Regions from separate parts of the Fictibacillus sp. B-59209 genome, predicted to be linked through region 1. Evidence: riboswitches for the same ligand, from Rfam matches in the RefSeq annotation. Region 1 holds a riboswitch; each other region holds the start of a gene.
The links. A riboswitch is a leader RNA that binds a small molecule or an ion and turns the genes downstream of it on or off. The one in region 1 is predicted to bind S-adenosylmethionine.

Region 2: it holds a riboswitch for S-adenosylmethionine, as region 1 does, so the genes downstream of both, P4361_RS21505 (YezD family protein) here and P4361_RS09270 (methionine biosynthesis PLP-dependent protein) in region 1, are expected to answer to the same signal.
Region 3: it holds a riboswitch for S-adenosylmethionine, as region 1 does, so the genes downstream of both, P4361_RS02855 (homocysteine synthase) here and P4361_RS09270 (methionine biosynthesis PLP-dependent protein) in region 1, are expected to answer to the same signal.

What each region holds. Positions count from the first base shown of each region.
Region 1 is NZ_JARMMC010000014.1:50,648-60,525, reverse strand. It holds gene P4361_RS09315 (SRPBCC family protein) at 1-365, opposite strand, end outside; gene P4361_RS09310 (SRPBCC family protein) at 380-790, opposite strand; gene P4361_RS09305 (ArsR/SmtB family transcription factor) at 823-1,137, opposite strand; gene P4361_RS09300 (DUF4023 domain-containing protein) at 1,447-1,578, opposite strand; gene P4361_RS09295 (alpha/beta hydrolase) at 1,853-2,626, shown strand; gene P4361_RS09290 (YhcN/YlaJ family sporulation lipoprotein) at 2,729-3,232, opposite strand; gene P4361_RS09285 (hypothetical protein) at 3,407-3,589, shown strand; gene P4361_RS09280 (hypothetical protein) at 3,623-3,772, shown strand; gene metC (cystathionine beta-lyase) at 3,990-5,168, opposite strand; gene P4361_RS09270 (methionine biosynthesis PLP-dependent protein) at 5,161-6,279, opposite strand; SAM riboswitch class I at 6,354-6,469, opposite strand; gene P4361_RS09265 (hypothetical protein) at 6,942-7,244, shown strand; partial or broken gene P4361_RS23230 (carboxymuconolactone decarboxylase family protein) at 7,581-7,682, opposite strand; gene P4361_RS09260 (CsbD family protein) at 7,912-8,115, opposite strand; gene P4361_RS09255 (LemA family protein) at 8,273-8,839, shown strand; gene P4361_RS09250 (TPM domain-containing protein) at 8,839-9,561, shown strand; gene P4361_RS09245 (hypothetical protein) at 9,564-9,734, opposite strand; gene P4361_RS09240 (YrzI family small protein) at 9,841-9,878, opposite strand, start outside.
Region 2 is NZ_JARMMC010000038.1:3,289-13,166, reverse strand. It holds gene P4361_RS21535 (NAD(P)-binding protein) at 171-785, opposite strand; gene P4361_RS21530 (sirohydrochlorin chelatase) at 788-1,534, opposite strand; gene cobA (uroporphyrinogen-III C-methyltransferase) at 1,535-2,317, opposite strand; gene cysC (adenylyl-sulfate kinase) at 2,395-3,006, opposite strand; gene sat (sulfate adenylyltransferase) at 3,018-4,166, opposite strand; gene P4361_RS21510 (phosphoadenylyl-sulfate reductase) at 4,194-4,895, opposite strand; gene P4361_RS21505 (YezD family protein) at 4,989-5,105, opposite strand; SAM riboswitch class I at 5,237-5,346, opposite strand; gene P4361_RS21500 (sulfite exporter TauE/SafE family protein) at 5,571-6,473, shown strand; gene P4361_RS21495 (hypothetical protein) at 6,541-7,392, opposite strand; gene P4361_RS21490 (heavy metal translocating P-type ATPase) at 7,405-9,822, opposite strand.
Region 3 is NZ_JARMMC010000005.1:98,390-108,267, forward strand. It holds gene P4361_RS02790 (bifunctional UDP-sugar hydrolase/5'-nucleotidase) at 1-162, shown strand, start outside; gene P4361_RS02795 (YunC family protein) at 220-522, shown strand; gene P4361_RS02800 (hypothetical protein) at 557-739, opposite strand; gene P4361_RS02805 (thymidylate synthase) at 917-1,711, shown strand; gene P4361_RS02810 (dihydrofolate reductase) at 1,708-2,184, shown strand; gene P4361_RS02815 (M23 family metallopeptidase) at 2,231-3,232, opposite strand; gene lipA (lipoyl synthase) at 3,423-4,316, shown strand; gene P4361_RS02825 (YhcN/YlaJ family sporulation lipoprotein) at 4,614-5,246, opposite strand; gene P4361_RS02830 (YutD family protein) at 5,356-5,631, shown strand; gene P4361_RS02835 (hypothetical protein) at 5,657-5,947, opposite strand; gene P4361_RS02840 (DUF3055 domain-containing protein) at 6,040-6,309, opposite strand; gene P4361_RS02845 (DUF86 domain-containing protein) at 6,465-6,917, shown strand; gene P4361_RS02850 (helix-turn-helix transcriptional regulator) at 7,008-7,649, shown strand; SAM riboswitch class I at 7,994-8,099, shown strand; gene P4361_RS02855 (homocysteine synthase) at 8,404-9,708, shown strand; gene P4361_RS02860 (VOC family protein) at 9,800-9,878, shown strand, end outside.

The DNA of each region.
Region 1 (9,878 bases):
GGTTTCCAGTAATTCTCTTCCCATCCTTGCTTCAAGTGCTCCCCTTGTCCTTCAGGAAAACCGATATGATTGAAGTATAATAAAGTATTTTCTCCTTCTGAAAACAATTCGAAATTCACTATTGAATAAACTCCTGAAACCCAGTTTCCTGCACGCCATGCTTGAACAATTCGTTTATTAGGAATGAGCTCAATCATTCTTCCGGCAATCATTCCACCGAAACAGGAAAAAGATCCTCCTTCTTCAGAATGAATTTCTGCAGGTGCACCAGTTAAATCGCTGAACTTCTTGGGATCCGTTAGCGCTTGATATAGTCTTTCTGGAGTGGTGTTAAATTTGATTTTTTCTTGAATAGTTGTAGACATAATTATTCCTCCCTTTATTTACCTTGTACTGACCAGGGATCTACTCCGAGATCATTTCCTTCTCCTAAATATTTGATACGGTCAATATAATGAGTCCATCCCTTTTGATTAGTGAGTACTTTTTCAACAGGGATGTCATAATGATTTAATATTAAAAGAGTACCCTGATATTGTGGCTTCAACAAAAATTCAACCGTCGTTGATCCGGGGGGCATTACCTCAGAATCTTCCCATCCCCAAGTAAGTACTACCTTTTCATTTGGAATGAGCTCTTTGTACTCACCAATAGCGACGTTTTCACCGTTTATGTCAATCCGGTACTTCCCTCCGATTTTTGGCTCCAACAATACATGTCTTCCCATCCACCGGTTCATTTTGTCGGGATCTGTAAAAAAAAGTGAATAACGTACTAGGACTACAATCAATCCAAATTTCTTTCCTAAGATTTTCGGTAGGCTTACTCATGTTTTCTCCTTTCTTCCTCTTCAGCTGCTTCCTTCAAGGCGAACAGGCTATTGTCCCAGAACTGATCTACGAATTCTTTTAAATCTGCGAAACCTTCCCTTCTGATTCGATAATAGCGTTTAGTTCCTGATTTGCGGACAACCACCATACCTGACTCATGCAGCACTTTCAAATGCTGAGATATTGCAGGCGCTGATAACTCAAAGTGTGCAGCAATGTCACTAGAAGCCAACTCTCGACCTCTCAATACAGCTAATATGGCACGACGTGTAGGTACGGATAATGAATGAATCGCTTTTTCAATCATAGATATAATTTAGCATTTACTTAATTAAGCGTCAACTTAAATATCCTATTTAAAAAAGGGGCTGTCCAAGAAGTCTGTAAGCTGTTGATTTCCGTTCCAGGCTGCTCGCTTTCCGCGGGGCGTGCGGTGAGCCTCTTGGTGCAAGCACCGGCGGGAGTCTCACCTGTCACGCTAGTCCCGCAGGAGTCTCGCACCTTCCACTTCAATCAACTTTTCATTGAAGATTTTCAAGCCAAAAAGGGGCAGCCTGAAGGTCAATTTTCGACTTTCTGGACAGCCCCTTCTCTATAAAATAAATGTACCCAATAGCTACTTGTTCGTACCGTGCTGCTTATTTGGCAGCTTGGTCCCTGGATTACCATTGCCTTGATGCTTTTTATTTTTTTCTGCTTTTTCCTGGTTTTCGTGCAATTTTTCTACAAAATCACTTGTATTTTCCACTAATACACAGCCCCTCTCTTATTTTTCCTTTGTTACTTTATCCATTTGGAAGTAAAATTACTCATATTTCTTTCAATACATTTTCGACACTGAAAAACAAATAGGCCAATAATTTTTTACCTTTCACACTTAACTGTGCATATATAAGGCCATCTGTCTATGTAAAGGGTTAGTCCCTGATCCCTTTAAATTTGGCAATTTTAGGTTTTGATGAATAATTCAACAAGCTTAGCAGACTTTATGAATAGAATTTCAAGCTGAGGTGAATTATATCTTGCCAATACTGGATGTTGGAGACGTTAAACTGTACTATGCTGTTCAAGGAGAAGGGATTCCCATTGTTTTTATTCATCCTCCCGTACTTACTTCCTTAAATTTTACATATCAGGCAGAGGGGCTATCTACAAAGTATAAGATTATTACTTTTGATATTAGAGGTCATGGAAGAAGCCAGTATTCAAAACGGCCGCTGACCTATCCACTCATTGCTGATGATATTATCAGCCTGTTGGATCATCTTGAAATTAAAAAAGCATTTATTTGCGGTTACTCGACGGGCGGCTCTATCGTTTTGGAGTATTTGCTAACTAATTCGAGCCGGGCGCTTGGGGGAATAATTATTGGAGGGATTTCTGAAGTAAAGGACAGACAGCTTAAGGATAAGATTTCTGCAGGAGTCAAGCTCGCGGAAATAGGTGCTGTCCCCGTTTTGGCTTTGTCCACTTCTTGGACCAATTCGATTACAAAAGAGCTGTTTATACAGATGTTTCAAGTTGGCCGGAGAGGATCTTCTCACAATATCAAGGAGTATTACAATTCTAGTTTGCACTATAATTGCACCAAGCAACTGGTAAACATTAATCTGCCCATTCTGTTGGTCTATGGTAAAAAAGATAAACCCTTTCACATTTATGCTAAGCTCCTTCATGAAAATTTGCCTTTTAATGAGCTAAAGTTCATTCCCAAAGTCAAACACCAGATCCCCACAAAAGCAGCGGATGAACTAAATCGGCTTATTGTACAGTTTGTTGAGAAGTATACAGAATAAATAAAGCTATTCAAATAATGCCTTATTGCCAGACATAAAAAAAATGAGGAAAGAGTGATCTGCACTTTTTCCTCATTTTTTAGTTCGAGCTTTTTAGAAAACTTATCTTTGTGTTGGGAATAATCTCCGAACCATCTCGCTGAATTGTTCAAAGAAACCTTTGACAGGTTTTCCGGCCTGAACATCGTTCACGTACTTTTGAACACGATCCACAAAGTCAGGGTTAGTGGACACAAATACGTCTTTGATATCAGGGTCTGTGCTTTTTACTCTGTCTGCTATTTTTTTCTCGGTTTCCTTTGTCAGCTTGCCGTTTGTTCCATCTTCCAAAACAGCTGCCACATAGGCATTATTACCAGTAACGATGACGTTCGCCTGACGTACTTCCGGAAGCTGGACAACTTGATCAGCAGCCTCATCTGCAACATCCAGTCGGTTGTCTTGGTTATTATTGTCACCTGTATTTTCATCAGTACTGATATTCCTCATATTTCTGTTCTGATTATCCATTCCCTGCTTATTATCTCGGTTATTCATACAGGCTGTTAAAACAGCTACCATGAACACGATCACCAAAAATTGAATAAGATTTCGTTTTTTATTCATATGTTCTCTCCTTTCTTTTATCGTTATCTTTTGGAATTCCCCCCGGATTATGCATCAAAGGAGAATTTCTCCGATTATTATTCATTGGTAATAATCGACTTAATTTATTCAGTTTGTTTTAGACAAAATAATATGGTTCAGCAATGGACAAAAATCTAAAAGGGGATGATGTAGATGAAAACAAATATGAATACGATTTTACCAATTATCGCTTCGGTAGGAGTGGGTATTGCTGCGTATCAAATGCTGAGTGGCAATGGAGGAAAAATGAAAAACATGATGCCGCTTGCTTCAAATATGATGGGATTGGGAACTGATATGCAGGGACAGAATCAACAACAGTCCAATAATCAGTAATGCTTTATAAAGCGGAAAATTAGGAGGGGATAAATGATGAAGTCTAAACATGATACTCATGGTCGGATAAGAATTCTTGCCTCTGATCAGAAGCAAGAGGAACCAGAGAAAATAACCAGTAATGATACTTCAACTACTGGTTTAGTGAAAGATGGGACGATATCCAGTCTGAACGAAGATTAGTCGGATATAAATATAAACGGACGAAAAATCAGGTTTAAGACATCAAAATCTATATAGGACAGCAAATCAGTGTTTCAGCAAACACTGATTTGCTGTCCCTCTTTATAAACAAAACGATGAGGCATAATTCAAAAAAAAGAGCCACTTTTTATGGCTCGTGAGAAACATGGGCTCTTATGCCCCATTGCTCCATCGGCAATCAAAATCCGATGACCTTCTATTTTGCAAGTGCCTGGATCGTGCTTTGAGCTAATGCGAACTCGAAATCAGCAATCAGGTCTTCAGGGTCTTCAAGCCCTGCTGAAAAACGGAAAAGCGTATTGGTAATTCCTCTCTTCCTTCGTTCATGCTCTGGCATTGCAGCATGTGACATTTTTGCCGGATAAGACAATATGGACTCTACTGCTCCAAGGCTTACCGCTAATACCGGAATCTGAAGGTGCGAAGTGAACGGCCTTACCAGCTGTTCGCTTTCAAGCTCGAAGGAAAAGACAGCTCCAGGCCCTTCTGCTTGCCGGCGCTGCAATTGATAACCGGAATGCTCTTTCAGCCCCGGGTAATGTACCTTTTTAACAAGAGGATGATGATTTAGGTAATCAGCGAGTTTACCAGCTGCCTCTGAGGAATGGCGAAGCCGGACATACAACGTTTTCAAACCGCGCATGAGAAGCCAGGCATCCTGTACCCCTAACACGGCTCCGAAGGAATTCTGCAGAAAATAAAGGCGTTCTGCCAGCTCTCCATCCCTTACAACCGCAAGTCCTGCAACGACATCACTATGGCCGGCAAGAAATTTCGTAGCACTGTGAAGAACGATATCTGCACCAAGCTGCAAAGGCTGCTGAAGAGCCGGTGTTAAGAACGTATTATCCACAAACGTCAGTGCTCCTTGTTCTTTTGCAAGCTCGCTTACCGCCTGTATATCCGTTACTTTCAACAGTGGATTGGATGGTGTCTCGATGTAAAAAGCTTTTGTATTCGGACGAATGGCTCTCTCAACTGCATCCAGATCAGTCATGTCTACAAAAGTATGGGTAATCCCCAGTCTTGTGAGCACTTCCGTTACCATTCGGAAAGTACCGCCATAAACATCTTCTGAAATCACAACATGATCACCCTGAGAAAGGAGCAGAAAAGCTGTCGATATAGCGGCCATTCCTGAAGAGAAAGCGAATCCCCGGCAGCCTCCCTCCAAGAGAGCGATCTGCTCCTCCAACGCTTCTCTTGTCGGGTTGGCTGACCGGCTGTAGTCATATTTTCCGAAACTGTCGAGATCCTCCTGATGAAACGTTGAAGAAAGGTGCATCGGTACACTGACCGCACCAGTTGTCGGATCGGTCTTATGCTTATGATGCAGCAATTTGGTTTGAAAATTATAACAGGAATAGTCACTCATGGGGGATTGCCTCATTCTGAACAATTTGAAGTGCTTGCGATAAGTCATCTATAAGGTCATTTTCATCTTCAATTCCAACAGACAGCCGAAGGAGCCGGTTGCACACCCCTCGCTTGATGCGAATGTCATCCGGAATATCGGCATGGGTCTGAGTGGCCGGATAGGTGACGAAGCTTTCGACACCGCCCAAGCTTTCCGCAAATGTGATCAGTGAAATTCCTTTTAGAAAGTAGGGAATCCATTCTTCGTTACGAAGCCGGAAGGAAATCATTCCACCTTTTCCTGGGTAAAGCACATCCGTAACAGCTTCATGTTCTTGGAGAAAACCGACGACCGCCTTTGCGTTTTCTTCATGCTTTTTCATCCTTAATGCCAAGGTTTTCATGCCTCTCATCAACAGCCAGGCGTCAAAAGGGCTTAAAACGGCACCCGTAGCATTATGATGATAGGACAATTCTTCACATAATTTTTCTCCTTTTGCAGCAACGAGTCCTGCGAGTACATCGTTGTGTCCCCCAAGATATTTTGTCGCACTATGGATGACGATATCTGCCCCAAGTTCTATCGGCTTTTGAAGCAAAGGCGTATAGAATGTATTGTCTACAATCACGAGGAGACCATGTTCCTTTCCAATAGAAGCAATCGCCTGGATATCACAAGTTTCCATTAAAGGATTTGTCGGGGTCTCCAGAAAAATCGCTTTGGTATTCGCAGTAATCGCCTGTTTAATTTCAAGAGGATTCGCCGTGTCTGCGTATTTACAGGACAGCCCCCATTTTTTATAGCCTTCTTCCAATAACCGATAAGTACCGCCGTATAAATCGCTGGATACGATCCATTCATCCCCTGATTGAAAAAGGGAGAGGATGGTGGCGATCGCGGCCATTCCCGAACTGCAAGCAAAGCCTTGGTCCGCTCCCTCCAGGTCCGCGATCGCCTGTTCAAGCAGCTGGCGTGTCGGATTGCCGGTGCGTATGTAATCATACCCGCTTGATTCTCCTATCCCGGTATGGCGATAAGCGGTTGAAAAATAAACGGGCGGATTAACTGATCCTGTCCGGTCTTCACTTCGGTTGCCGATCTGAGCAAGCTTTGTTTCCGTTTTATACATGGAGATCCTCCTAATAAATAAAATAAAAAAAGCCTTCTAAGAAGAAGACTTTTGAGAAATATCAATTGTCGTTCTTCTTATCTTTCAAGTTCATTAACGAACTTGATGGATTTAGCACCTTTTCAGCCATCCGCGGCTGAAGGTTGCTGAGGTATCATCGGGCCATTCCCTCTACCTCTCTTGATAAGAAAACAAATCACGTATCAAATTGTAATTTATACTCTACAATAATATTCTGAATGTTTCAATAGGTATTTCAAAAAATATTGCTTTTTTAAAATTTCAACTAACCTTTTTATTACATTGGCGGCTGTATTGGTAAGGTACTCGAAAGTTAAAACTCGGGACGTACTTTAGTAAAAGGGCTAACTCTTCTGATAAACGATGAGATACTTTTTTCTTTTTTTGTTTTTCTCAATCAGCACCTACCTTTATTACATTTACACCAGATGATTTTAGTCCTGTATTTAAAGAGGTTTTCAGAAAACACTGGTTCCATTTACCATATTCGCAGGTAAATAGTCGGTTTACGCACAGAAATTAAGCAATTAAAAGCTTTTAACCTAAATCTTCTAAGTAAAATTGAAACGTTTTTATCAGTTTGAAAAAATGTTAGGAATGGTAATATTTATTAAAAACTACTAATTAAGGGAGTCTGACAGTTGATAGTTGAGACAGATAAATACTATATGCCTGGTAAAAATCGTGTCATCTTGCTGCCTGCCGTTTGGAGAGAGGAATTTAATATAACCGAAAATGACCTCCTCACTGTATGTAAAAAAGACGACTCAATCATCATTCAGGCCAATACCATAAACGAAGTAAAGGGAGCCAAATATATAAAGATTAATAAAAAAGGAGTGATAACCATTCCGAAATCTATAGATGAACAGCTGGATATTCGATTACATCAACTGTTCATTAATTCAAAATACTGTTCCTTTTTTATTGCACCTGTAAAATAGAAATGCCCTTCGTTTTGAATGAAAGCGAAGAAAATGAAACATGCTATCACCAAAGTCATAAATTTGGTGATGGCATGTTGGCCTCTTATCTGCTTTATATGGTGCTGCCTTGGTTGGCAGGTGTATTTCTTTTAAATAAGAAATGTAAACTCGTGTTATTGGTCACCCCCTTCACTTCGGTCCTTGCATTCATTATTGATGGCTGGGGAACCCATTATTATTACTGGAAAGCAGCTCCCTCGTCAATAAACCTGTTACGTTCCAATAAAAATGGAGATACGAAAGCTACCTTCCGTATCTCCATTTGCATTTTAATAGTTATTGAATCTGATCAGCTACTTCCCTATATACTTCTGGAACATGGGAGTCAGCTACGAGTGTGATCGATTCAGTCAGCGCTAACACTGCTCGTTCTTCAGGAGAAAAGAACGCAGGTTCAACATTGCCTCATAACCTCCTGGATTGACCTTTCCCATTAAAAATCTTGTTTCCATACTCAATTCCTCCTTAATTAGCAATCACTAATAAGACAATTAACTCCCTCGTTTTGTAACAAAGATTAAAGGGTAAATTGCCAGTTTCGTGTGACTTGGTTCCGTCAACATTGGGTTATTTAATCAAAAAACAAGGCCAGTCCCTTTCGGAGCTGGCCTTGTTTCACTTTTACTTAATCTCTTTTATTATCAAATAAGCTGTTTACTGTATCTGTTGCTTTTTCTTTGGCATCGCCATAACCTTCACGGATGTTTCCTTTTGCTTTGTCTTTGTTGCCTTCCGCTTCTGTTCTTTCATCTCCAGTGAGCTTGCCTAGCTCTCTTTTTGCTTCACCTTTGGCCTGATCCATTTTCCCTTTTGTTTGATCTTCATTCATTTTCAATTCCTCCTCCATTTTATATCCGTCTACATAGGGTGTTTACCCTCTATTAAGCCATTTTAATCTTGTTGAACCTAAGCCATATTTTCTGTTTTTAAATCATAAGATAGGGGAAAACTAAAAATTAATGTAAATTTGCTGAAGGAGTGTACATATGAAAAAAAGCTGGATATGGCCTGTAGTCATCATAGGTGTTATCGTTATTTGGTTTGTAGCAAGCTACAACGGTTTTGTCAACAAGGAAGAGGATGTTGATCAGTCCTACTCGCAGATTGAGACACAGCTGCAAAGACGTGTAGATTTGGTGCCTAACCTTGTAAATACCGTCAAAGGCTATGCTTCACATGAAAAAAAAGTCATAAAGGATATTTCCGATGCGCGTGCCCGCCTGGCCGGTGCACAATCAACTCAGGAAAAGGCACAAGCCAATGACCAATTAACCGGCGCTTTAAGCAGGCTTCTTGTTATTCAGGAGCGGTACCCGAACCTTAAAGCTGATAAACAGTTTACTCAACTTATGGATGAACTTGCAGGCACCGAAAACCGGATCGCCATAGCCAGAAGGGATTACAACCAGGAAGTGGCTTCCTATAATAAAAAAGTAAAACGATTTCCTGGAGCGTTAATTGCTGGGATAGGAGGATTTGATAAAAAAGAATACTTTAAGGCCAATGCCAACGCAAAAGAGCCCCCTAAAGTAGACTTTGGAGGAAACGGATAATGCTTTCCAAAAGATTCTCCCTCCTTTTGATGGTGTTTCTCTTTTTCACCATACTAACAGCCAGAGAACCGGTATCAGCAGCAAAGATACCTGCTCCAACGGGAGATATTTATGTTCAGGACTACGCGAACATCTTAAATCAACAGCAAGAAGCAGAGCTGCTGTCATTGGGAAGACAACTGGAAGATCAGACGACAGCACAGCTTGCTGTTCTGACCGTTAAGTCTATTGGAAGTGAACCCATTGAGAACTATGCGAATAAAGCCTATAGAACGTACGGGCTTGGCACGAAGAAAGCGGACAATGGCGTACTGCTCGTCGTTGCCATGTCACAGAAGAAAATCAGGATTGAAGTTGGATATGGTCTTGAGGGTGCTATTCCAGACGGAAAAGCTGGAAGGATTCTGGACGAAAATGCGATTCCCTATATGAAACAAGGGAAGCCTGACTCGGCTGTCACACAAACGTATCAGGCTCTTGTTAAAGAGATCAAACAAGAATACAAGGGACAGGATAACCCTCCTCCTAAAGAAAAGAAAAAAGATCCTTTCTCGTGGTTTTACATTCTTATCATCGTAGTGGTTATCTTTTTGGATGTAAAATTTTTTAATGGATTTCTAACTTACATGATCCTCTCCATGATATCCAGAGGCGGGGGCGGTGGACGGCGCGGTGGCGGCGGCGGGTCTTCCGGCGGGGGCGGGGCAGGAAGAGGCTGGTAAATTTATTTTTCTTCCAGCCACTTTTTCACGTGATCCTTTGGTTCCCAGCAGTTGAATTTATAGGAAGGCTGGGTTTCATATCCAAGCCTTGTACACTCATATTTCATCCCCTGCTCCGTTCTTGAAACCTTAAAATTGATGCAGGTGGCACAGCAATGAATATCTTTTTTCATAAACGTTCAACCCTTTTAACCCTTCTTTATGATTTATATCTTCATCATACAGCAAAAGCCCTGCCTCGCACTATAATTTGCGCAAGCCAGGGCTTTTTTCTATCTATTAACGAATGTAATTCGCGTCGATTGCTTTTGCATGAG
Region 2 (9,878 bases), on a different contig from region 1:
TGGGAATATCGTAGCATAAACCGCTTGGAATAATTGGTAAAAATTGTCGAACTTCCACAAAATTTCATGTTGTTCTAATTATATAAACGGATAAAATATGAAAAAGTTTCATATTTTGGAAATTAAATTCAGATTATTTATTATTCATCTTACAAAAGGAAAAAGCCTCCTTAAAAGGAGACTTTCTGTTCTAGAGTACGTATGAAATTTTCCTGTTCATCTCTTGAATGAATGAAGCGTTCTTCCAGCAGCTCATGGAGCAGCGACTGTTTTTCATCTAAGGAGGCTTCCCATTCTTTAATTCGTTCTCGGCATCGAAATAAAAACTGAGTGTAGGCCTCGTAATCTTCTGAATAAGCAGCCAGTAACTCTTTTTTAATCCGTTTGGCAAGAATCGGACTTGCTCCTCCTGTTGAAACAGCCATGACCAGCTTTCCTCTTCTGGCTACCGCGGGAACCGAGAAATTTCCAAGTACCGGCTGATCAACGACATTAACCAGCTGGTGGTTTCCTGCATTTTCGGCAATCCGCTGATTCACTTCCGGCTGATCGGTCGCTGCAAAAATGATAAATGCGTCCTTATAATCACTTGGTTCCACAGATTTCTTATCCCATTTCAGGAGATGTTCATGCTGCATTTTTTGGATCGCCGGAACAGCCTCAGGACTAACCACCTTTATTGCTGCTCCTGCCTCAAGCAATCCTAAAATCTTGCGATGGGCGACAGCTCCTCCGCCAATCACTACAGCAGGCTTACAATTAAGATTCAGCATGATCGGATACATGGCTACACAACCGCACTTTTCGTTTCTGCTTCTTCAATTCTTGTGAGGAGAACGTCTTGCAGAACAGGATGGTATCCGAGCGCCTCGCACAAAATAAAGTTTTGATCACTCTGTTTTTGCTGTTGTGCTATGGCTTTTTTCATCCCGCTGAGCAGGATGCCGGGAAAGAGAAGATAAGGAACAACGATGATCTGCTGATACCCCCAGCCTGAGAGCCTCAGCATCTCTTCAAAGCTAGGTTGAGCAGCAGTCAAAAAACACGTTTCAACCCGCGGCACCTCATAGTTCTTTTGTAAATTTGCAGCAATGGCATTGAGATCTCTTTTCACATCAGGGTCACTGCTTCCTCTTCCAACGAGAAGGATTACAGCGTTCTTATGAAACGTATCAACAGACTCTGTAATCCGCTCCCATAATAAATGAGAGAGAGAATCGTGCACTCCGAAAGGCTTCCCGTACGATATCTCTACATTTGGATACCGTTCTTGCTGCAGCCTTATTTCCTCTGGAATATCCTTTTTTGCATGAGCTGCCGTTAATAAAAGAACCGGTATTGCGCAGATGGAGGCTGCTCCTTGACGGACACATGCTTCAACCCCTTTGGAAATATCAGGTGCTGACAGTTCCAGAAAACAAACTTCCTTAATGGGATAGTCGCTGGCTCCCATGCACCGTTTCGCAAATTCCAATGCTTTTTCCATGCCTGCTTTTGTTCTGCTGCCGTGGCAGATGAGGAGTAATGCTTTCATTTACAACGCCTCACTTATAATAGAAGAATCCTTTTCTATTAGCGTCTTTTCAAACCAGCTGATCTTTTCGCGGAGTTTGACTACCTCTCCAATGATGATCATGCTTGGATTTTGAATCCCTTCATTTCGTGCTACTGTTTCAATCGTTTCAAGAGTGCCTGTAACCGTCCGCTGCTCCCCAAAGGTTCCCCATTGAATTAAAGCAGCTGGTGTTTCTTTGCTCTTCCCATATTTTACGAGACTTTCACAGATGTAAGGGAGGTTCTTAACACCCATATAGATTGCAAGTGTATCAATTCCTTTAGCAAGGCTTTCCCATCTCTGCTTCTCGTCCTCTCCTTCTTTCCGGTGGCCGGTGACAATAGCAAAGCTGCCTCCATAGTCTCTATGAGTAACTGGTATACCAGCATAAGCCGGTGCAGCAATTCCAGATGTAATACCTGGAACCACTTCAAATTCCACATGATTTTTAACTAGAGCTTCCGCTTCTTCACCGCCCCTGCCGAATACAAAAGGATCACCACCCTTTAACCGGGTGACAACTTTTCCTTTTTTGGCATACTTCACTAAAAAATGGTTGATCGTATCTTGCTGCATCGTATGAAGATTAGGGAGCTTTCCGCAATAGATCAAATCTGCACCTGGCTTTGCATAATCCAGCAGATCTTTATTAACAAGCCGGTCATAAAGAATAACATCAGCTTCCTTAATACATCTTGCTCCTTTGATGGTGATTAATTCCGCATCCCCCGGTCCAGCACCCACTAAATACACTTTGCTCAATTTCATTCACCTGCCTCAGCTGTTTAGTATCGTTTCCCTTTCATAGATTTCAAAACTGTTGCTGTTATAGGCCACGATTATTCCTTCCTTTTGATCAGATTCTTGCTTTCAAGAAAAGAGATGACTTCGGCCGTGCATTCCTCAATCGTCGAGGCCTTCGTATCCACTGTAAATTCTGGAGATTCCGGCTCCTCGTATGGGGAATCGATCCCAGTGAATGCTTTGATCTCTCCCTTTCTTGCTTTTTGGTAAAGTCCTTTCGGATCTCGGTTTTCACATTCTTCGAGCGGACATTTTACGAAGATTTCAAGGAATTCATCACTGCCTAAGATCTGTCTCGCCTGATCCCGATCTTCCTTAAATGGTGAGATAAATGCCGTCAGCACAACTGTTCCGCTGTCTACAAACAGCTTGGATACTTCACCGATCCGGCGTATGTTTTCTTTCCGGTCCTCGTCTGAAAAGCCAAGATCATTATTTAAGCCGTGGCGTATGTTGTCGCCATCCAGCACATAGTTTTTCACCTGCCGCCGAAACAGTTCTTTAGCAACCTCATTGGCAAGAGTCGATTTTCCTGAACCCGATAGCCCTGTCAGCCATATTACGAAACTATGATGGGCATTTTGTGTTCTTCTATCTTCCTTTGATACGGCCGCCTGGTGCCATGTAATGTTCTGTATTTGGCTCATCATGTTCCTCCTTATGCGATTACTGTTTTTTCTTTCAGACCTTTGATCAGTACTTCTACGACTTCTTTGCGGCTGAAGGTGGCTGGCGGAAGCTCTCCATTTCTCAGCAGTTCCCTCACTTTAGTGCCTGACAAAATCACATGATCCTCTTTGCTGTGAGGACATGTTTTCGATGAAGCCATTCCTTCGCACTTTGTACAATAGAAGCTATGTTCAAAGAACATCAGTGTAATGCCTAGTTCTTCCGGAGTAAACCTGGAAAAGATTTTTTGTGCATCATACGTCCCATAATAATTGCCCACACCTGCATGATCCCTTCCAACGATAAAGTGTGTGCATCCGAAGTTTTTGCGGACCATCGCATGAAAAATGGCTTCCCTCGGTCCTGCATATCTCATCGCTGCCGGAAATACGGCCAAGAATACCCGGTCTTGCGGATAATAGTTTTCAAGCAGGATTTCATAGCTTTCCATCCTCACATCAGCGGGAATATCATCGGATTTCGTTTCTCCAACAAGCGGGTTCAGGAACAGTCCATCTACGGTTTCAAGGGCTGTTTTTTGAATGTATTCGTGTGCTCGATGCACAGGATTTCTTGTCTGGAAACCTACAACTGTATTCCATCCCCTGTCTCTGAAGACTTGGCGGGTTTCAGCTGGATCCAGACGATATTCAGTAAACCTCTGTTTTTCAGGCCTCTTTACGAGAGTGATTGATCCTCCGACATAGTAAGAAGGGCGTTCCAGAAGTTTTTTAACCCCAGGGTGTGCAGTATCTGCCGTTTGGTAGACCTGCTCTGCTTCATGCTTAATGTCCGGGCGGTAAAGGTCTTCCACCTCGATGACTCCGTACGTTACACCCTCAAATACGAGCCTCGCCTGATCTCCTGCTGATAGCGTCCTGGCTTGTTTTTCATGAACTGGAAGGACGATTGGAATGCTCCAAACCGTTCCATCAGCAAGACGTAGAGAATCAACGACAGATTGATAGTCTTCTTCATTTAGAAAACCGGTAATTGGGCTGTAGGCTCCTACACCGATCAGTTCAAGATCACTTAAGGATGTAGCATCCAGTTCCATTTCCTTTTGAATGTGGTCCGTTGGCAGATTTGGTTCATAACGGTTTATCAGCTTTCCTCCATGCGGCAAAATTGATGTCATGTTAATTCCTCCTGTAATTTTACTTTATTATTCGTGAAGTCCACACTCTGTTTTCCCTTGCCCTGACCAGCGTCCTGAGCGGGAATCACCCGATCCGTCAGCCGGAAGCGTGCACGGCTCGCAGCCGATGCTCGGATACCCCTGATCGTGAAGCGGATTGTAGGGCAGATTCTGCTTGTAGGCGTATCTCCAAATTTCCTTCCACGTCCAATGGATCAGCGGACAGATTTTCACGGATTTAAAACGTTCATCCTTATTGATGTACTGAACATTGCTCCTCCCTGCCGACTGCTCCCTCCGGAGACCCGACAGCCATGCCGGTGCTCCGTTCAGTGTTTCCTCAAGAGGGGCTACCTTTCGTATATAACAGCAGAGGTTCGGTTCTCTTTTCCATAACTCGCTGCCATGCTTTTCCGCCTGTTCCAACAAGGACAGCGAAGGCTTCTTCATCTCAATCTTCATTTCCGGATATCTTTTTTTCGCCTTTTCGATCACCTCGTACGTTTCCTTGAAGTGAAGGCCTGTATCCAGGAAAACGACTCTTGCATCTGGTTTGACCTTGGATACAAGATCCACCAGGACACTGCCTTCTATTCCGAAGCTGCACGCATAAACGAGTGCAGCTCCATATTGCTCATACGCCCATTTCAGTACTTCGAGTGCCCCCTTCGTTTCACTGTCTTCCGGAAACGTAAACTCCTGTTCTTTCCATGTGTCAAACTTGAGCATGTTAACCACCCCTCCAATGAAAAAGGCAGCTTTAACCATAAGCAGCCATCCTGCTATGTTAAAACCGCCTCTAGTTTTCTAGTCAGCGAATATTTATTTAAAACGTACCTTTTCGTTTTTTTCCAGCTGAATCAGCTTTCCATCCTGAATAATTAACGTGATGGACCCATACTTGATACTGTTCAGCATTTCTTTTAACTGTTCAAAAATTTCATCCTGGCTTTTACCGTTTACCACATCAGAACCTCCTCGTTTAATATGCTTTGTTAGGTTTTTTTAGGAATTAAAATGGCAATAAAAAAACCTTTCCATTTCGGAAAGACTGACGAGGTAAACATATTACCTTATCTTCCAAAATGTAATAAACATTCTGCTGGAGTTAGCACCTTGCAAAAAAATGCAGGTTGCCGGGTTTCATCGGGCCAGTTCCCTTCACCGCTCTGGATAAGTTTTTTTATTTTTTTAAATAATAACACACATTTATGCTTTCGCAAACCCTATTATTCTTATCGGATTAAAAAATATTTATTGAAATATCCAAAAATTTTATTGACAGACTTTCATTCCATTGAATATAGTAGATACTAAATTCGAAAAGAGATACACTGCTGATCGGAAAAACCGAAGGCTCTTAACTTTACTGTTAAGGGCCTTTTATTTGTTAGGAGGAGTAAAATGAAAAAACTGATCATCCTGGCCCTGATTGGACTCGTTGCACAACTGATTGACGGGTCACTCGGAATGGCTTACGGACTGACTTCGACTTCCCTGCTGCTGGCCTTCGGAATCGCTCCGGCGGTTGCTTCGGCTTCGGTTCACTTTGCAGAGGTTGTTACGACAGCCGCCTCAGGTGCATCACACATCAGGTTCGGTAATGTTGACCGTAAAATTATCTTTCGTCTCATTATTCCGGGATCCATTGGGGCATTTACCGGTGCCTGCTTTTTATCCAATCTTCCTGGCGACGCAGTAAAACCGTATATTTCCTTTTTCCTGCTGTTCCTTGGTTTCTTTATTCTGTACCGATTTTTATTTAAAAAGAACAACAAGCCTGTTGATCATGAAAAAGCGTTCAGCCGCAAGCAGCTCATCCCGCTCGGACTTGTTGCTGGCTTCTTGGATGCCACCGGAGGAGGAGGCTGGGGACCGGTAGCCACACCTGTCCTGTTAGCCAAAAACGGCACAACAACAAGAAAAGTCATCGGTTCCGTGGATACGAGCGAATTTGCTGTTGCCGTTTCTGCTACACTCGGTTTCCTCATCTCTCTCGGATGGGAGCAGGTCAACTGGATGTGGGTTATCGCCCTCATGGCGGGAGGATTAATCGCAGCACCGATCGCAGCATGGCTCGTCCGCATTATCCCTTCGCATATTTTAGGTGTAGTTGTTGGAGGATTGATTATTGTAACGAACGCCCGGACGCTTTTGCAGTCCGCTGGAATCTCCGGTACAGCACTGCAATCGGTCTATACCGTGCTGGTCGTCGTTTGGCTGGCGGCAATTTTCTTCAGCATTAGAAAAAATAAAAAACATTCTTTCTCAGCTGGACCACAAACTGAAAGCACTAATCTCCACTGACACATCACAAACAATAATTTATACCAATAAAAGCTGACTCAAATGAGTCAGCTTTTATTGTATTCTGCTATTTCTTCACTTCAATAATGAATGGATAGGTGATCACTTTCCCATTGATCTTAAACTCCGCCCACAATTTATAAAGTCCAGGTTCCTCAAATTCCGTCTCAAATTTTGTATCTTCAGGAGTGGAAGGATGAACGTGGACATATTTTTCTCCTGTATGATCTAAGACCACAACATGGCCACGTGCTCCAAGATAAGGTTCAGGTTTTGCATCACCCATGCTAAATTGCAGCGTAACAGGCTGGCCAGCTTTAAATTCTTTTGGCGTCAATGATACCTTGTGTCCATCAATTGTTTTTGAAAAGGTGGTATCTGCCTTCAATTCTGGCTGGTGAGTATGATTTCCATGGCTTCCCGCTTCAATTTTCAACGGGGCAACGGCATAAGCTTTATTTTTGGGCTTGATGTCTACAAATGCATTGTAGGTTCCAGGCTGCAGACTGTGCTTTACTTCAAACGAGCCTTTACTGGTCTTTTGAGGATGAAGGTGATTGTATTGTTTTAAATCTTCGCTGACCAGAATGAAGTGCATCAGCTTTTCATGATTGACCTCCAGCTCATCGAAAGGCCTGCCTTTTTGATCTTTTAACTGAATCGAAATGACACCATCTTTGTAGCTGACGGAAGGCTTAACCTCACTTTTGGCCAAATCACCAGAACTATGTCCATCATGTTCTCCATGTTTATTCCCATGGTCCATGCCAGGCATTTCTGAATGACCACCTTGATGGCCGGCCTGCTCCCTCTTCCCGTCCTTGCCTTCTAAAACGTCATAAACAGCATAGCCAGCCATGATCAGAATGAGGATACCAACAGCAGACAGCACCCAGTTGCGGATGTTTTTGCTTTTCATCAAAACTCACCTCTACAGTTTAATTTTTTGAAGCCTAAGCGCGTTCAATACAACGGATACCGAGCTGAATGCCATAGCAGCTCCTGCGAGCCACGGAGCCAAAAACCCGCTGGCAGCGATCGGGATGCCAAGTGCATTATAAGCAAACGCCCAAAAAAGATTTTGTTTAATGTTCCGTATCGTGCGTTTGCTCATAAAAATAGCGTCAGCAATACTGTTCAGATCACCGCGGATCAATGTAATATCAGCTGCTTCCATCGCTATATCCGCGCCTGTTCCGATTGCCATCCCGATGTCAGCTGCAGCAAGTGCTGGTGCGTCATTTATACCGTCACCTACCATTGCTGTTTTTCTGCCTTTCTGCTGAAGTTTTTTCACTTCTTCAGCCTTTCCTTCTGGCAGCACTTCTGCAATAACCTGCTCGATGCCAGCCTGATCGGCAATCGCTTTTGCGGTCCTTGTGTTGTCTCCGGTAATCATCCATACATCAATGTTCATCGCATTTAAACGGCTGATGGCTTCCTTGGATGTTTCTTTTATCGTATCGGCCACAGCAACCATCCCGCTGTACTCTCCATCTATAGCTGCGAGCATCACCGTCTTGCCCTGCTCTTCCAGCTCTTCCATTTTTTCAAGAATAGCCTGCAGTGGTATATCATGATCATTCAACAGCTTTCTTGTACCTATAAGTACTCTTTTTCCATCGACCACAGCCTGGATACCGTGTCCGGGTATGGCTTCAAATCTGCTGGAGGAAAGAGGCATGAGGTCCCGTTCCGTCATTCCCTCAACAATTGCCTGGGCGAGAGGATGTTCTGAATTTTTCTCAGCGCTTCCAGCAAGAACTAACAGCTCCTGCTCAGAAAGCCCTGAAGCAGGCAATATATCTGTTAAAACCGGTCTTCCGTTCGTGACTGTTCCTGTTTTATCTAAAATAATGGTATCGATCAGGTGTGTATTTTCTAGATGCTCCCCGCCTTTGAAAAGAATGCCGAACTCAGCTGAACGTCCCGATCCGGCCATGATCGATGTCGGGGTTGCCAGACCGAGCGCACATGGGCAGGCGATGACAAGAACGGCGATCAGTTTTTCAAGAGCTCCTGAAAAATCTCCGGGTACAAGCCAGAAAAACCAAATGAGAAAGGTTACAACAGCCAAACCGACGACAATCGGAACAAAAATCCCAGAAATTCTGTCTGCTAAGCGCTGAATCGGTGCTTTTGAGCCCTGTGCTTCTTCCACCACTTTAATGATTTGGGATAACACTGTATCTCTTCCAACCTTCGTTGCCTTGATTTTCAAAAAACCATTACGATTGATCGTTGCTCCAATGACCGTGTCTCCTGATGCTTTATCAACAGGGACACTTTCCCCTGTCAGCATGGATTCATCGACAGCAGAATAGCCTCCAACAACCTCTCCGTCAACCGGGATTTTTTCACCTGGTTTGACTGAAACAACATCTCCTGCTACAACTTCTTCCAATGGCAGTTCCAGCTCTTCTCCGTTACGGATTACAAGCGCTGTTTTTGCCTGAAGTCCCATCAGTTTTTTTATGGCCTCAGAAGATCTTCCTTTTGCCCTCGCTTCAAACAATTTACCGAGTAAAATCAAGGTGATAAGGACAGCCGAAGTCTCAAAGTAGAGTTCAGGCATGTTATTGCCATTGGCTGCTGCCTGTATGGTCAAATAAAGGCTGTAAAAATAAGCGGCGGATGTACCCAATGCAACGAGTACATCCATATTTGCACTTTTATTTTTCAATGCTTTATATGCACCTGTATAAAATTGTTTCCCTACAATCAATTGAACGGGCGTTGCCAAAGCGAGCTGAACCCATGGATTCATGAACATATCAGGCAGATAGATAAAGGAAGTGAACGAAAAATGGCTGGCCATGGCCCATAAAAGTGGCAAAGAAAGAATAAGTGAAAACAGGAACTTGCCGGTTTGGTTCTGAATTTCCTTTTCTCTGAGATCAGCAGCCTTATTTCCGTCTGTCTCTTTCAAACTTGCCCCATATCCAAGGTCTTCTACTTTTTTAATCATTTCAGAAACAGATATCTCAGAAGGCTGGTAACTGACCGTGGCTGTTTCCAGCGCTAAGTTCACATTCGCATCCAGTATGCCATACAGTTTCTTTAACCCTTTTTCAATTCGAGCAGAACAAGCAGAACAGGTCATTCCGCTTATATTGAATTCCACTTTATCTCCCGCAATATCATAGCCGAGATCTTTGATTTTCTGTTGAAAATCTTTCGGCCCTGCTAATTCAGGATCATAAACCACTGTTGATTTTTCCAGAGCAAAATTCACGTTTGCATCAGAAACACCATCCATTTTTTTAAGGCCTTTTTCAATTCTCAATGCACAGGCAGCGCAAGTCATGCCAGAAATCGGGATACTCATTTCTTTTGATTTATCACTCATAAGAATACCCTCCTATACCCTTATAGGGTATATTCATTTCCAAAAGAGAACGTGCT
Region 3 (9,878 bases), on a different contig from region 1:
CCTGTAATAGATGGGGGGATATACAAGGTTGCCGTCATTGATATGTTTACGTTCGGCAAGCTTTATCCAGCGATCGCAAGAAACAAAACAAAAACATTTATGCTGCCTGAAACACTTCGTGATCTGCTCGAATGGAAGCTTAAGAAGATGAATGGGCAGTAGTGGACGCACTCTTTCCCCTCTTGTACATACCATATAGGAGGAAAGGGGGGGAAAAGCATGATTGAATTAAACCCGGTAATCATTGACGGCCACCCATTTACAGCGGTAACCGTCCAGCTGCCGAAAACAAGCCTGCTTGCCGTGTATAATGACAAAGGGTATATCATGTGCGGGGCTTTGGATGTCGCCCTCTTGAATGAAAAGCTCTCAGACCGAAAAATTATTGCAGGCCGAGCAGTAGGTGTACGAACCATAGATCAACTGATTAATGCGCCGCTGGAATCCATTACAACAGAAGCGTATGCCATTGGGATCGAGGCAGGAATGTCCGGAAGGGATGCCTTGCTGAAGATGGTATAAAGAAAAACTGTACTCCATCCCTGGGTACAGTTTTTTAGATTTTATAACGGTCCCTCATAAGCTTAAGCGAGATGAGGTTAAAGCAGAGAACTCCGCTCATGATCTGAATGCGCTTTGTATTGCTCGTCAGAATGTATACTAATAATAGGTAGATTCCGCTTACAAAAAAGGCGATTTGCAAGTAATACATCCACTGTAAAAGCCTTCTGAAATCCAAGGTCATCCCCCCTGTATTTCAATACCAAGTTAACTCCACATTCAGTATAACAATGATATGAAGAAAATGGATAAATTTTTTATAATTGTAATTAAATTGAGACAAACTTTTCCGGCTAGAAACACCGAATCATTTAGTGTAGGATAGTAGTAATGAAAAGAGAGGTGTTCGGCTGAAATGAAACAATATTTGAATCTGCTTCAAGATACCCTTGAAAATGGGACAAGAAAAGAAGACCGTACAGGAACAGGAACGATCTCTGTTTTTGGAAGGCAAATGCGATATAACCTTGAAGAGGGATTTCCGGTAGTGACCACGAAAAAACTTCATTTGCGGTCCATTATTCATGAGCTTCTCTGGTTTCTAAAAGGAGACACGAACATAGGCTACCTTCATGAAAACGGAGTGTCAATCTGGGATGAATGGGCAGACGAAAATGGTGATCTGGGACCGGTTTACGGCCATCAGTGGCGTTCATGGCAGACTCCAAGCGGCGAAACGATCGACCAGATTTCCAATCTCATTCACGATATTAAGCATAATCCGGATTCCAGAAGGCTTTTGGTTTCGGCATGGAATCCTTCCGATGTTCCAAAAATGGCTCTTCCGCCATGCCATACCCTTTTTCAATTTTATGTTGCTGACGGAAAATTATCCTGCCAGCTTTATCAGCGTTCAGCGGATCTTTTTCTAGGCGTTCCGTTTAACATTGCATCGTATGCGCTGTTAACCCTGATGATTGCTCAAGTATGCGGCCTGAAGCCAGGCGAATTTATACATACGGTCGGTGATGCTCATATCTATTTGAATCATTTGGATCAGGTGAAACTGCAGCTGACAAGAGAGCCTAAACCGCTGCCCTTGATGAAGATAAATCCAGAAGTGGCTTCTATCTTTGATTTTAAATATGAGGATTTTGAGCTCGTGAATTATGAGCACCATCCGCGGATTAAGGGCGAGGTATCAGTATGATTTCTTATGTGTTCGCTATGGACGAGAACCGATTGATCGGTGATCGCAATGGCCTCCCTTGGCACCTCCCGGCTGATCTGCAGCACTTTAAAAGAGTAACGATGAAAAAGCCGATCGTTATGGGCCGCAAAACGTTTCAATCCATAGGAAAACCGCTTCCGGGCCGTGAAAATATCATCCTGACGAGAGATGAATCATTTCAAGCGGAAGGCTGCACTGTCATTCATTCGATAGACCAGGCACTGGAGCGGCCGGAAGAAGAAGTATGTGTGATTGGCGGTGCGGAAGTTTTTTCATTGTTTATGCCGCATGTCCAACGGATGTATATCACGAAGATTAACGAAAGCTTTCATGGTGACACATGTTTTCCTGAATATGATGAATCCGAATGGAAGCTGGTTTCCGAAACACCGGGAATTGTAGACGAAAAAAATAAATATTCCCATGATTTTCTTGTGATCGAAAAAATATAGCAATATGCAAAAGCCACCCGTTTTATACCCACGGGTGGCTTTTTTATTAGCGATGCAATCGTGCTGCAGTCCGCTCCTGTCGTTCCCAGGCTCGGAGGTACGGGTAGGGATCAAAAGCCCATTCCGTATACCCGTTATCTCTGTACATGCCATAGTGCAAGTGAGGCGGGAATTTTCCGGACGTACCTGGCGGGCCATACCCGGAGCTTCCCACATAGCCTACGACCATTCCAGGCTGTACGATTGATCCTTTTTCAATGGATTTGTTAAAACTGGAGAGATGCGCAAAATAATGATAGACGTTATTGATGTCTCGGATTCCGATCCGCCAGCCGCCAAAACGGTTCCAGCCTTTTATCTCAACGATTCCGTATGATGTTGCTTTTACCGGCACACCGTAGTCAGCAAAGATGTCTGTCCCTTCATGAATACGCAGGCCGCCATATCCCCTTCGGTCACCCCAAGTGTTTTTGAAGCTGTAATTCGAACGAAGAGGGACGACGAAAGCATGCTGGTTCAATGCGACTGTTCCATAGGCTTTGTAAATTTGGGCATTCTCCATAATGATGCTGACAGCCTTATCCCGTCTATAGAATTCCCATAATCCAATTTTAAAATTTTCTTGATCAAACCCGTATTTCTGGATAATGTTCGCAAACGTGTACAGCAAATCCTCGTCATTGTTCCTATCGGCGACTCCATCATTATTCCCATCCATCCCTGCACCGCCAAATATTCGAATGGAATCAGGGCTTTTGTCCTCCATGTTTGGATTTAACGGTCCTGACCATTGAATAGGGGAAAAATAAATGCCGACAAGTCCGGAAGCATCAGGAAGATCTCTTCGGGCACGCCGTACGCTTCGTTCGTACTGATCGACACCAGCGAAGTAGTACCAGGGAATACTCGATACCGTTTCCATCTTTTTATATAGTGCCAGCCGCTGTACATCTTCTTTATTATAGGTTGGTGCGGCCAAGGCCTCCCGCTCAGGAAAAATAAAACCGATCAAGGAAGCAAACAAGAAAAGTCTTAGCCATTTTTTCATGGTGAGTTCTTCAACTCCTTTCCTGAATCATATCCTTAGTTTGGTTGGGAAAAGAAATTTCATATTATATAAATGATGGAAATATCATGGATTGGAGTTTTCCCGCCAGTTATGTTAAAGTTTCTAATGTATCTCTACCTTTTAAAGCACAAGATTTTTTTGTGCAGGACGATGAATTGGAGTGAGGATTTTGGCTAAGAAAGAAGAGCACATCCGTAAACCGGAATGGCTAAAAATAAAGCTGAACACAAACGACAACTATAAAGGCCTCAAAAAAATGATGCGCGAAAAGAAGCTACATACCGTTTGTGAAGAAGCGCGTTGCCCGAACATCCATGAGTGCTGGGCAGTAAGAAAAACGGCAACCTTCATGATTCTTGGTGACGTGTGTACCCGTGCCTGCCGTTTTTGTGCAGTAAAGACGGGATTGCCGACAGAACTGGATCTGCAGGAGCCGGAACGCGTAGCGGAATCTGTTGAACAAATGGGATTGAAGCATGTGGTCATTACCGCTGTTGCCCGTGACGATCTGAAAGATGGAGGTGCAGCTGTTTTTGCGGAAACCGTTAGAGCGATTCGCAAGCGCAATCCGTTCTGTTCCATTGAAGTTCTTCCTTCCGATATGATGGGCGTTCAAGAAAACCTGGAAACTTTAATGGATGCCAAGCCTGATATCATGAACCACAATATTGAGACGGTAAGACGCTTGACACCAAGAGTCAGAGCCCGTGCGACGTATGAGCGCACACTTGAGTTCCTGCGCCGTGCAAAAGAAATGAACGAAAACATTCCTACAAAATCGAGCATTATGATCGGCCTCGGGGAAACAATGGAAGAAATCATTGAAACTTTTGATGACCTTCGTGCCAACAATGTCGATATCGTTACCGTTGGACAATATTTACAGCCGACAAAGAAACATTTAAAAGTTCAAAAATATTATCATCCAGACGAATTTGCGGAGCTTCGCAAAATTGCTCTTAGCAAAGGATTCAAGCATTGTGAAGCAGGCCCGCTTGTCCGTTCCTCTTACCATGCAGATGAACAGGTAAATGCTGCCAACAAAGCGGTTCAAAGCAACTAATTAGAAAAAGGGGCTGTCCTGAAAGTCAAAAATTGACCTTCAGGCAGCTCCTTTTTGGCTTGAAAAATCTTCAATGAAAAGTTGATTGAAGTGGAAGATGCGAGACTCCTCGAAAATGAACTTCACATTTTCTTCGTGCGATATAACGCTGCCGAAGCTTTCCTTGTCCTGCGGGACTAGCGTGACAGGTGAGACTCCCGCAGGTGCTTGCACCAAGAGGCTCACCGCACGCCACGCGGAAAGCGAGCAGCATGAAGCGGAAATCAACAGCTTCCAGACTTCTTGGCCAGCCTTTTTTTATTTATTCATCGGGCTGTTCATTTCACCTTTCATTTCCCCGTTCTGATTCTCGCCATCGCTTACTTTGTATCCTTGCGGAGATTTTTTCATCTGTGCAACCAATCGGTCGATGATGCCCTCGGCGTTTTCAGTATCATAGTTGATGGAGCGGTACTGCTCGAGTTTGCCGATCATGCCTTTTTTATCTGAAACGTAGACATGGTAGTAGCGGGGGACGACGGAAAAAGCTGTTTTTTTAACATTATCCGCCATGGCCATCCGATTTTTGCTGGTTGTTTCGTAAGCCATGAGGACTTCTTCATCTGTAACCAAAACAGCCATATCTTTAATGTTCGGCAGGCGTACAGCCATGTCAGTAATCATGTCAGCCAGTTTTTGGCGATCCATTTTCGGTATTTGATTGGCAGAGAGGGGCTTTCTGTTCTCTCCCTTATATTCATGTCGCACATAGCCGAAGTCCCCGTATCTTCTGTCGGTTCCCATCGTATTATTATCATTTTTGTAATTTTTGTAGCTGGTGTTGGAAAATTTATAACCGCTTGTTGTTTCTTTTCTCGTGTCATCATCCGAGCAGGCAGCGGTAAACAGGGTAAAGGATAGGATCATTAATGCAGCAATTTTCTTGTTCATGTGATTCACCTCCTTATCCTTAGGTTGACCACAATAAAAAACTTTTTACAAAGAAATTGTTGGCTGTATTTTTATGGGACATGGTAAAATATAAAAGTGAGGTGAGTTCATGATTTGTATTGGTGAGCATTGCTACGAACTGATAGAGAATAATAAAGAGGCCTTTGATGAGGAACTGCTCAAATCAAGGTACAGCGAAATTTTACATAAATATGATTATCTTGTCGGTGATATCGGCTATGAACAGCTCAGGCTGCGCGGCTTTTTCGAAGACGGACATGATAAAGCGACATATGACACGAAGATCAGTACGCTTCCGGAATACATTTATGAGTATTGTAACTTTGGCTGTCCTTATTTTGTGCTAAAGAAAATAACCCCCTGATCAACAAGGGGTTATTTATCCTGCCTTATTTATAATTTTGGTATGGTTCTTCTGTATCTTCTCCAGGATCATCATGCGTCGGATGGGCACCGGGATATTGGCGTTCCATGCCGGCGTGAAGATTTTTATATTCATAGTTGAAGGCGCTGTAATACCGCTGATTTTCTTCCCAGGGAGTAGATTTTCCAAGCTTTGCATTAATTGGAGATCCGTATGGTCCTTCAGGCAAGTCTTCAGGCAGAACATAGCGCCTGCGGGTTTCCACATTAGAGAAATCCGTATAGGTTTTTTTATCCTTGTTATACAAAATAACCATTCCCTTCAGGCAGGTTAAGGATAGAAGGCATCTATCCTTTTTTAAACTGCCCATGAAATGGCTTTTTTTGTGTGGGTAATTTTCCCGCAAAACTATAGTGTTTCGTATAGGAACTCCCGAAGCTCCTGTGCATCTTCCTCATTAAGCTGGAAAACATGCTCCAAGTATCCCTCTTCTTCAAGGTCATCTTCTCCTATGATGGAAAAACGGCTTCCCTGCAGATCGAGAATCAGGCTCTTGCCGTAATGTCTTCCTGTTTTTACAATGGCGAGGTCAAATCGGGTATTCGTTCCCATAAAACTTACGAAGCGTGTCTCGGATTTCTCGGTATCGTCATACAGAAAAAAGCGTTCTTCTGCCACATTCAGTCCTCCTTGCCGCAAGGGCTTTCCTTCTTTCTTCCCCATGATAGCAGACAAGCCGGTATAAGAAAATAGGAGGCTCCTTCCGTAATTCTCCTTGAATTTTGTGATAAACTAATAAGGACTATGCAGAATGACAAGGCAGGGTGATACATATGTATTTTGTTGACAGAAAAAAAATTGAACACCATTTAGTATATCTGGGATCATTGCATCAGCAGGCAAAGAAACTGGCCGGCAAGGAAGGCGATGTAGAAAAGCTGGCTCTTGAACGAGCGGCTCACGTTATCATCGAAAGTATGATCGATGTGGGTAATTCGATGATCGATGGCTTCATAATGAGGGATCCGGGCAGTTATGAAGACATATTGGATATCCTTGAGGATGAAAAAGTGATCACCGCGCAAAATGCGAAAGGATTGAAAAAGGTCGTATCACTGCGCAAAATGCTGGTCCAGCAATTTGCGAGTGTCAGCCATTCTGAAATTTCCGAGGTCCTTTTGGAGAATTCTGGATCGATCGAAAGTTTCCCTGCCGATGTGAGACGCTATATTGAACAAGAATTGGGGCCTGTTTCTGCATTTTTGCCTGAAGAGGAGCAGAAGTAAAAGCTGCTATCCCTATTTCTAAACATTTTTGTTTAGAATGTACTTTTGCTAGAAAATGCTGTAAGATAGGGGTAAGGAAGGTGATTGTTAATGGCTATGGCTAATAACACCTCTACCCGTTCTGAAATCATTCATATGCTTAAGCGATATAGAAAATTGACGGTTACTGAAATGGCCAGCCGCCTTGGGATTACCGAGATGGCTGTCAGGCGCCACTTAAATACATTAGAGAGAGACAGGCTCGTTGAAACCACCCTGGTCCGCCAGGCCATGGGACGGCCGCTGAATGTGTATCAGCTCTCCGAAGCTGCGGATGAACAATTTCCGCGCAACTATTCGGGGCTGACCGTTGAATTTATGAGAGACATTCAGGAGATTGCCGGTGAGAAAGCTGTGCATGAATTGTTTGTCCGCCGGGAAAACCGCTTAAATGATAAGTATAAGAAACGGATGGAGAATAAGAGCTTTGAGCAAAAGGTGGCCGAACTCGCCGACATTCAAAACGAAGCCGGCTATATGGTCGAGTGGGAAAAAACAGAAGACGGCCAGTATGAATTAAAAGAATTCAACTGCCCGATTGCCAAAGTAGCAAATGAATATCAGAATGCCTGCTCATGTGAGCTTTCTTTATTCCAGAGAATGCTCGGTACAGACCATGTGGAACGCACAGAATGTCTTGCTAAAGGCGGCTCGTATTGCAAATATTTGATTTCCGAAGAGAAAAACGCATAAACCCTACTGGCTGATCCGCCAATAGGGTTTATTTTTTTGTTGGATTTTTACGATCATCCGCCCTCTATTCTTTCCTTCTGTTGTCGTAAGAAGGACGTCAGGTAGAGCTCTTCGAGGGTGATCTCTTTTTCCATCGTCTCGCTGGCCACACTTTTTCTCTTACTGGAGCAGGGCAGAAGACCGATATGGTATTGCTGACTGCAGCAGAAAATAAAAAATGCAAAGTTTCGAACATCGGCCAGGGGGAGCGTGCCAAAAACTTTGCCACTTCCTTATCGTGAAAAAAAGGGTTGACTTCAACATTAAAGTTCAGTATTATTCAAAATAACTTAATATTCAGATGTATCTTATCCAGAGAGGTGGAGGGACTGACCCGATGAAACCCGGCAACCAGCAGAAATGCATGGTGCTAATTTCAGCAGAACACGCAAATGTTCTGAAAGATGAGAGCCGACGGTGAAAACTGCGACCTCTTCTTTTAGAAGAGGTCTTTTTGATTGTCCAGCTTCAGTGCCCAATGCTGAAAACGAACTTGAGTTTTCAGCTAAGGTCCTTGATAGATGAAAAGTAAGACTTTCTTTTCATCCTTAGTCATCTTCGTTCTTCTCCCTCAACACAAAAAACGTGTTGCTTGAGAAGAACTCAAGCGCTTCTCGGACCTTAGCAGGGCACTTCAGCTTTTCTTGTTGGCTAACATTTTACTCAGATCCTTGCCTCTGTTTAAACCACTACATTTTAGAAGGAGAGATTGAACATGAGTGAAGAAAGAGAATATGGTTTTGAGACGGTTTCATTGCACGAGGGACAGAAAGTAGATCCGACAACAGGCGCGAGAGCGGTTCCTATTTACCAGACAACGTCTTATCAATTCAACAGTACGGAGCACGCAGCCAACCTTTTTGGTTTAAAAGAGTTTGGGAACATTTACAGCCGAATCATGAATCCGACACAGGATGCGTTTGAACAGACGATTGCAAAGCTAGAAGGCGGTGTTGGAGCGCTGGCGGTTGCATCCGGCCAGGCGGCGATTACGTATTCCATTTTAAACATAGCGGGAGCAGGTGACGAAATTGTAGCGTCTGGCTCTCTATATGGCGGAACGTATAACTTGTTTGCGAATACACTTCCGAAGCTCGGAATCAATTTTAAATTTGCAGAAGTGGATAACCTTCAATCCTTCCGTGATGCCATTACTGAAAAGACAAAAGCGGTTTACATCGAGACGATCGGGAATCCGAAAATTGACGTGGCAGATATCTCAGCCATTGCAGAAATTGCTCATGAAGCAGGGGTTCCGCTTATCGTAGACAATACGTTTGCAACACCATATCTTTGCCGTCCGATCGAGTATGGAGCAGACATTGTCGTTCATTCCGCTACAAAATTCATTGGCGGACACGGCACATCGATTGGAGGATTAATTATAGATTCCGGTAAGTTTGATTGGACGAACGGCAAATTCCCAGGACTTACGGAGCCGGATGAAAGCTATAATGGCGTCGTTTATACGGAAGCAGTCGGACCGCTGGCTTATATTATCAAGGCGCGTGTCCAATTGCTCAGAGACCTCGGTTCTTGCGTATCACCGTTTAACTCCTTCCTCTTTATTCAAGGGCTTGAAACGCTGGCCCTGCGTGTAGAACGGCATAGTGAAAATGCCCTGAAGGTGGCGAAATACTTAAAAGAACATCCTGCTGTGGACTGGGTGAACTATCCTGGATTAGAAGATAACAAGTATAATGAGCTGGCGCAGAAATATTTGCCTAAAGGTGCTGGTGCCATCCTCACTTTCGGTGTAAAAGGCGGGGTAGAAGAAGGAAGAAAGCTCATTGAAAGTGTGAAGTTATTCTCTCACTTGGCGAATGTCGGTGATTCTAAATCATTAATCATCCATCCGGCAAGCACTACGCATCAGCAGCTGACAGAGGAAGAGCAGCTTAGAGCAGGAGTATCGCCTGAGATGGTAAGGCTGTCGGTGGGCATTGAAACGATTGATGATATTATCTATGATCTCGAGCAGGCACTAGCGGTCATCAGTCCGGTTCCAAGCGGCCAGTAATTGTTATGTTCAATAAACACCCTTTCTACTATACTTAAGACAAGTATGAAATTTTCAGGTGAATGAATCGAAATTGGAAGGGATGTTTGGTATGGCTGTAAGAAAGCTTGAGCATGTAGGAATTATGGTTGAAAACTTGGAAGAATCCATTTCCTTTTACCGTGACATCA